DNA from 3 places in the Vibrio sp. 2433-A1 genome. Region 1 is predicted to be linked to each of the others. Evidence: predicted binding sites of a transcription regulator. Region 1 holds the regulator's gene; each other region holds the start of a gene.
What was found. Region 1 encodes CRP, which controls carbon source genes, mostly activating them, when cyclic AMP is high. Its sites were predicted from a motif close to TGTGANNNNNNTCACA; they were not measured.

Region 1 (2,278 bases):
CCAATAATAACGACTAACCCTATAACGTAAACAACCGTAAACAAGGAGGCGTTATGACGCCAGATGCTTTATTCCAATCGTTATGGAAAGACTATATTCAACGCTTGTGTCCCTCTGCTGAAAAAGTGCATCAACTACTGCAAGAAGATGAAGCGCTGATCAATGACCATATCGCGTTACGCACTTTCAATGTCGAGCCATTGGGTATTGCAACTTTAGCGCAGCCTTTCTTAGATGTTGGCTACAAACCTTGCGGTGACTATCTGTTTGAAAGTAAGAAGTTGGTCGCCAAGCACTTTGAGCACCCTGACCCGAAACAGCCAAAAGTGTTTATCAGTGAGCTAAAAGTGGAAGAGTGCTCTGAAGCATTGCAAGCTATCGTTGCAAAGCTTGTTGAGCAATTAGACACCAGTAAACTAAAAGGTCATGAGTTCTTGTCTGGCGGTCGCTTATGGGACTTAAGCTATGCTGATTTCCAAACACTGGCGACAGAGAGCGAGTATGCTTCTTGGTTAGCGGCGCACGGCTATGGTGCCAACCACTTTACTGTTAGCGTCAACCAACTGAATGCCTTTGAGGAAGTGGTTAGCGTCAATAATCACTTGCGTGATGCGGGTTTTACCATTAACGAGTTTGGTGGTGAAGTGAAAGGCTCTCCAGAGGTACTGTTAGAACAATCCTCAACCATGGCTGATAAAGTTGCGGTGCAGTTTAGTGAAGTGACTGAAATCATCCCAGGTGGCTTCTATGAGTTTGCTAAGCGTTACCCAATGCCGAATGGTGAACTTTACCCAGGGTTTGTTGCTGCATCTGCAGATAAAATTTTCGAAAGTACCAACGGCTAGTACTATTCGTCAGATAAAAAGAAAGCCACCGCGTAGGTGGCTTTTTTAATTCTTATTCGTTAATCGAAATTAACGAGTACCGTATACAACGATTGTCTTACCGTGAGCAGAGATTAGGTTCTGCTCTTCTAGCATTTTCAGGATACGACCAACGGTTTCACGAGAACAGCCAACGATTTGACCAATCTCTTGACGAGTGATCTTAATCTGCATGCCGTCTGGGTGAGTCATTGCGTCAGGTTGTTTCGCTAGGTTTAGTAGCGTCTGAGCAATGCGGCCCGTTACGTCTAGGAATGCTAGGTCACCCACTTTCTGGCTAGTCACTTGTAGGCGGCTTGCCATTTGCGCTGAAAGGCGCATTAGGATGTCTGGGTTAACTTGAATTAGTTGACGGAACTTCTTGAAAGAGATTTCTGCTACTTCACAAGGAGATTTAGCACGAACCCAAGCTGTACGTTCTTGATCTTCTTCGAATAGACCAAGCTCACCGATAAAGTCACCTTGGTTTAGGTAAGAAAGGATCATTTCCTTACCTTCTTCGTCCTTGATAAGAACCGCAACAGAGCCTTTAACGATGTAGTACAAAGTCTCTGCTTTTTCGCCCGCATGAATTAGCGTGCTTTTTGATGGGTACTTATGAATATGACAGTGTGAAAGGAACCACTCTAATGTTGGATCGGTTTGAGGTTTACCTAGAACCATAATATCTCACTTCCTCTGCAGGGTACGCTTGCCGCTTTCCATGTTTTAGCAAAGCCTTAAATAGGCCCACTAGGATAAGAGCACTTTACAAATGCTGCAAGCCATCTTGTGTTTCGGTAAGAAATAGTATCCTTTTTCGAAAACGATTTCTTGATTTTAATCGGGTCAATAGGTGTATTTACTACGCAAAACTGTGCACATGATCACGGTATGAAAAGTAATCGTGTTCTAGCCGTGAGTATTAGCCAATTTTTCCCGTTTCGATTAATTGTTGAAGAATAGGTCGTACGATTAATTCCATCGCAAAACTCATTTTACCGCCCGGTACAACGATGGTGTTGTGACGTGACATAAATGAACCATCAATCATGGCGAGTAGGTAAGGGTAATCAACATTCTTGATGCCGCGAAGGCGAATCACCACAAAACTCTCATCTAGGCTTGGAATGCCTTTGGCGTTAAGTGGGTTTGACGTATCGACTGTTGGAACACGCTGAAAGTTAATATGAGTACGAGAAAACTGTGGCGTAATGTAGTTCAGGTAGTCGTCCATGGAACGAACTATCGAATCCATCACCGCTTCACGTGAATGGCCTCTATCACGCGTGTCACGGACAAATTTCTGAATCCACTCAAGGTTAACGATCGGCACCATACCAATCAGGAAGTCGACATGTTGAGCGACATTAACGTCACCATCAACCACACCACCATGCAAACCTTCGTAGAAT
Region 2 (2,278 bases), on a different contig from region 1:
CCCGCACGTACATCATGACCACGCAGTAGCTCAAGCATCATCAACATGGCTTGGCGACCAATCTCATAACGCGGTTGTGAGATCGTTGTCAACGGTGGATCACAGTATTGAGCAAAGTGAATATCATCGAAGCCAACAATAGAAAGATCTTGAGGCACGCGTAAACCAAGTTTCTTCGCTTCTTGGATTGCACCAATCGCCATCGCATCGTTATGACAGAATACCGCAGTTGGAGGCTCAGGCAGCGCAAGCAATTGACGAATCGCTTTTGCCCCAGCTTCAAAGGTAAAGTCACCATAAGTGCAGTAACTGGTCGTCATAGTGATACCAGCGCGGCGCAGCGCTTGCTGATAACCTTGGTGACGGAACTGACACAACGTTGCTGATTCAGGGCCCGAGATCTGCGCCACACGCTTGTGCCCCATCTGGGTTAGGTAGTTAACCGCTTCAAATGCAGATGTGAGGTTATCAATGTGTACCGTTGGCAGTTCTAGCTCGGGTGCAAACTCACAAGCCATCACCATAGGCGGCAGGTTCTTCTGCTCGGGCTTACTAACATCAAAAGGAAGGTCAGTGCCTAGCAGTAGCATGCCATCAGCTTGCTTAGTAAAGACTAAGTTCACAAATGAGCTTTCTCGTTTCTTTTGTTGCCCACTATCACCCAGTAGAACAATGTAGCCATGTTCCATCGCGGCGTCTTCGATACCACGAATAATCTCGGTATAGTATGGGTCACAGATATCTGGAATGATTGCGATAATTGTTTTGGACTCATTGCGGCGTAAGTTACGCGCCAGTGAGTTTGGTGAATAACCAGCTTCTAAAACAGCGTCTTCGACTCTTTTCCGTGTTGCTGAAGATACCTTTTCTGGATTCATTAGCGCACGTGAAACTGTCGCTGTTGAAACTCCCGCAAGCTGGGCAACATCCTTCATTGTCGCCATATTTTCTTAACCCTCTTCATTTCCTAAATTAGCAGCCTAGTAGCCACCTAAACCTAGTGAATTGCATCTAATCGTCCAATAAACGACTTGACGTGACGTAGGCTAAAACACCTATCTTCTGTATTTCATCACAACGCAAACGTTTCACTCGCCAACTGTCGTTGAAAATAAACTATTTGCACATGACCTAGTGTATTCATTTCAAAGAGTAAAGTTACGGGAGATTTAACAAAATAGGCAGTCAGTGAGAGATCTCAATCACAAATAAATGAAAAAAATCTGCATATACATTTATTAAAAGCCAAAAGAGAGCTGTTTGGTGCAACTCTCACTTTGGCTCTCACTGACTTAATCAACTTAGATCTTGTGGCTCAATATCAAGGGTCCAACGCACTTTTTTTGCATGTGGCAGCATTTGAATCACAGGCTTAGCGCTTGCAAGTAACTTTTGCATCGTTGGACGACTTTGAGTCTGGAGTAGGAGCTGCCAGCGGTACTTACCTGCCCTTTTCGCTAGCGGTGCAGGTGTTGGGCCCAACACCTGACAAAAGTCATCAAACAACGGATGAGCTTCCAAGGTATGGCGAACTTGACGCAAAAACTCTTCTACCATTTCTGACTGGTTGGCTTCCGCTCGAAACAGAGTCAAGAAACTGTACGGTGGTAGTTGCGCTAATTTTCTTTCTTGCAAGGCCGTGTCGGCAAAATGGCGATAGCTCTTAGTCAATAAAGCCTGCAATAAACTGTGTTCTGGATGGTGCGTTTGTAATACCACTTCACCCGGCTTACTCGCACGCCCCGCTCGACCTGCAACCTGAATAAATAATTGGGCTAAACGTTCAGAGGCGCGAAAATCACTACTGTAGAGCGAACCATCAACATCAAGAAGTGCCACTAGGGTAACGTCTGGAAAGTGGTGACCTTTAGCCAGCATCTGAGTACCAATTAGAATCTGATATTCCCCATTTCGGATCGCACCGAGCGCACTCTCTAAACTGCCTTTGCGTCGAGTACTGTCGCGATCAATACGAATGGTTCTATATTCAGGGAACAGCTCTGCCAACTGGGTTTCGAGTTGCTCCGTACCTACGCCTACCGTCACTAGATGCGTCGAACCACAACCTTGGCACTGGTGAATGATCGGCTGTTGAGAGCCACAGTGATGGCAGCGAATTTCATTGCTGTATTGGTGATAGGTGTAATAGGCATCGCAGCGTTTACACTCTGCAATCCAACCACACTCATGGCACATCAAAGCAGGTGAGAAACCACGTCGATTGAGAAACAGCATCACTTGATTGCCCGCTTTAAGGTGCTTACGCATTTCGGCAATC
Region 3 (2,278 bases), on a different contig from region 1:
TATAAGTTTTTCTCACAATCCATATCGTAAACGTAGCTCCTGTGGATAAGGTTCTAAAAATGCTTGCTGCTCCAAATAAGGTTCTGGATGAGCAGCCAAATAATGTTTAATTAAAGTAAGCGGTGCGAGCAAAGGAAGTAGGCCTACACGATAGTCATCAATCACTCGACGCAACTCCTGCTTGGCCGGGCTATCTAGATCACGTTTAAAGTATCCTTGTAGATGCATCAACACATTGGTGTTGTTTTTTCGACTAGCACGATGAGCCACAGCTTGCATCAGTCCAACTCGGTATAAATGAAAGAACTCATCGATATCGTAATCGGCAATATTGGCGACTAACTTACCCAACTCTTTATATGACTCAGGATGGTGCGCCATCAAAGTCAATTTATAGCGAGAATGGAAAGCAACGATTTTACCTCGAGTAGGCTCACTCCCCATGGAGTTATAGAAATCATCAAGCGTATACACTCGAGTAATGAAGTTCTCTTTTAGTACTGGATCATTCAGCCGACCATCTTCTTCAACAGGCAACCACGGCATCGCCTCCATGAGCTCTTTAGTGTACATGCCAACGCCATCGTTTTCGGCACCATGCTTCTTGTAGACTTTCACTCGCTCCATGCCACACGTTGGTGACTTTGCACACACGATATAACCACGCAGTTGTTCACGTTCGAGCTCTGCAACTTTTTGCTTCGAATAACGAATCATTTTCTCCGTATGATCCTGGGTTTGGTCTTTAGTTTCGACGAGCGCTATACGCTCTTCATCAGAAATCAGGCGGATTGTGGGACGAGGAACCGTCATCCCAGCGCCGACTTCAGGGCAGACGGGAACAAACTCCAAGTAAGGCGCTAACTCCTTAGTAACGAACTTACTTATTTTATGACCTGAGTCGAAACGAACTTTCTCGCCCAGAACACAGGAACTGATGCCAATCTTAATTTGATTTTCCATAACTCACTCCTTCCTTAATCGGGTTGTACAGGCTAAAATCTTGTATAAGTTTTAGCATGAGATTACAAAACTGTACAATTATTTTTCTTGTACAACTTAAAAGAAATTACGAAAAAAGATGGATTTTGGTTCACTTCAAATAGCAAACGTTTTTGCAAATCGATTGCCCTTTTACTTTCAACATATTTAGTTATCAACTGGCGACACCTGCTTTCAATACTGCTCTTTTGTGACATACTTCTCATGGAGTGCCGTCATATAAGGCTAGTATTCCCTCAACAGATTTTTGAGAATCAACATATTTAGTAATCAGAAATGATTAGCTAATAAAACTGGAGTAAAAACTATGGCAACCCCACACATTAATGCACAACCAGGTGATTTCGCTGAAACAGTTCTAATGCCAGGTGACCCACTACGTGCTAAATACATTGCGGAAACATTCCTTGATGATGTAAAGCAAGTATGTGACGTTCGCAACATGTTCGGCTACACAGGCACTTACAAAGGTAAGAAAGTGTCTGTAATGGGCCACGGTATGGGTATTCCATCATGTTGTATCTACGTACACGAGCTAATCGCTGAGTACGGTGTAAAGAACGTAATTCGTGTAGGTAGCTGTGGTGCAGTACGTGACGACGTTAAACTGATGGATGTTGTTATCGGTATGGGTGCTTCAACTGATTCTAAAGTTAACCGTATTCGTTTCAATAACCACGACTTCGCAGCAATCGCTGATTACGGCCTACTAGAAGAAGCGGTAAACCAAGCTCGTGCTCAAGAAGTACCAGTAAAAGTGGGTAACGTATTCTCTGCAGACCTTTTCTACACGCCTGAAGCAGACATCTTCGAGAAGATGGAGAAGCTGGGCATCCTAGGTGTCGATATGGAAGCGGCTGGTATCTACGGCGTAGCGGCAGATCTAGGTGCTAAAGCACTAACAATTCTTACAGTATCTGACCACATTATCCGTGGTGAGAAACTCAGTTCAGAAGAGCGTCAGAAGTCTTTCAACGACATGATGAAAGTTGCTCTAGAAACTGCAATTAACATTTAATTTATTCCTTTCGCCACCAGGCTAGCTTGGTGGCCCGAATAATCCCGAGGGGGAGATAGTGACAACTGGCAAACTGCCACAGGAAGCAGACGGTTTACAGCTCAACTTTTGTAAAACATTGGCGTGTGACAACTTTGGATTGAGTGATGCACATCGTTACGTTGTGCAGCATGCGAACCCTAAACGACCTGCGATGGTATGTCGGGAGTGTGGTGCTTTCCCCCCCTTACTTAACAATCAAGAAGTGCTCAATGAACT

Region 2: the regulator CRP is predicted to act here: its motif matches at 1,192-1,207, upstream of cytR (DNA-binding transcriptional regulator CytR).
Region 3: the regulator CRP is predicted to act here: its motif matches at 1,192-1,207, upstream of deoD (purine-nucleoside phosphorylase).

The regions. Positions count from the first base shown of each region.
Region 1 covers NZ_JBRESC010000002.1:192,985-195,262, forward strand. The annotation lists gene ACU01J_RS03325 (2-oxoadipate dioxygenase/decarboxylase family protein) at 54-845, shown strand; gene crp (cAMP-activated global transcriptional regulator CRP) at 915-1,547, opposite strand; gene ACU01J_RS03335 (phosphoribulokinase) at 1,789-2,278, opposite strand, start outside.
Region 2 covers NZ_JBRESC010000024.1:46,043-48,320, forward strand. The annotation lists gene cytR (DNA-binding transcriptional regulator CytR) at 1-944, opposite strand, end outside; gene priA (primosomal protein N') at 1,297-2,278, opposite strand, start outside.
Region 3 covers NZ_JBRESC010000026.1:45,949-48,226, forward strand. The annotation lists gene ACU01J_RS19355 (MerR family transcriptional regulator) at 1-23, opposite strand, end outside; gene ACU01J_RS19360 (YbgA family protein) at 13-963, opposite strand; gene deoD (purine-nucleoside phosphorylase) at 1,310-2,020, shown strand; gene ACU01J_RS19370 (transposase) at 2,079-2,278, shown strand, end outside.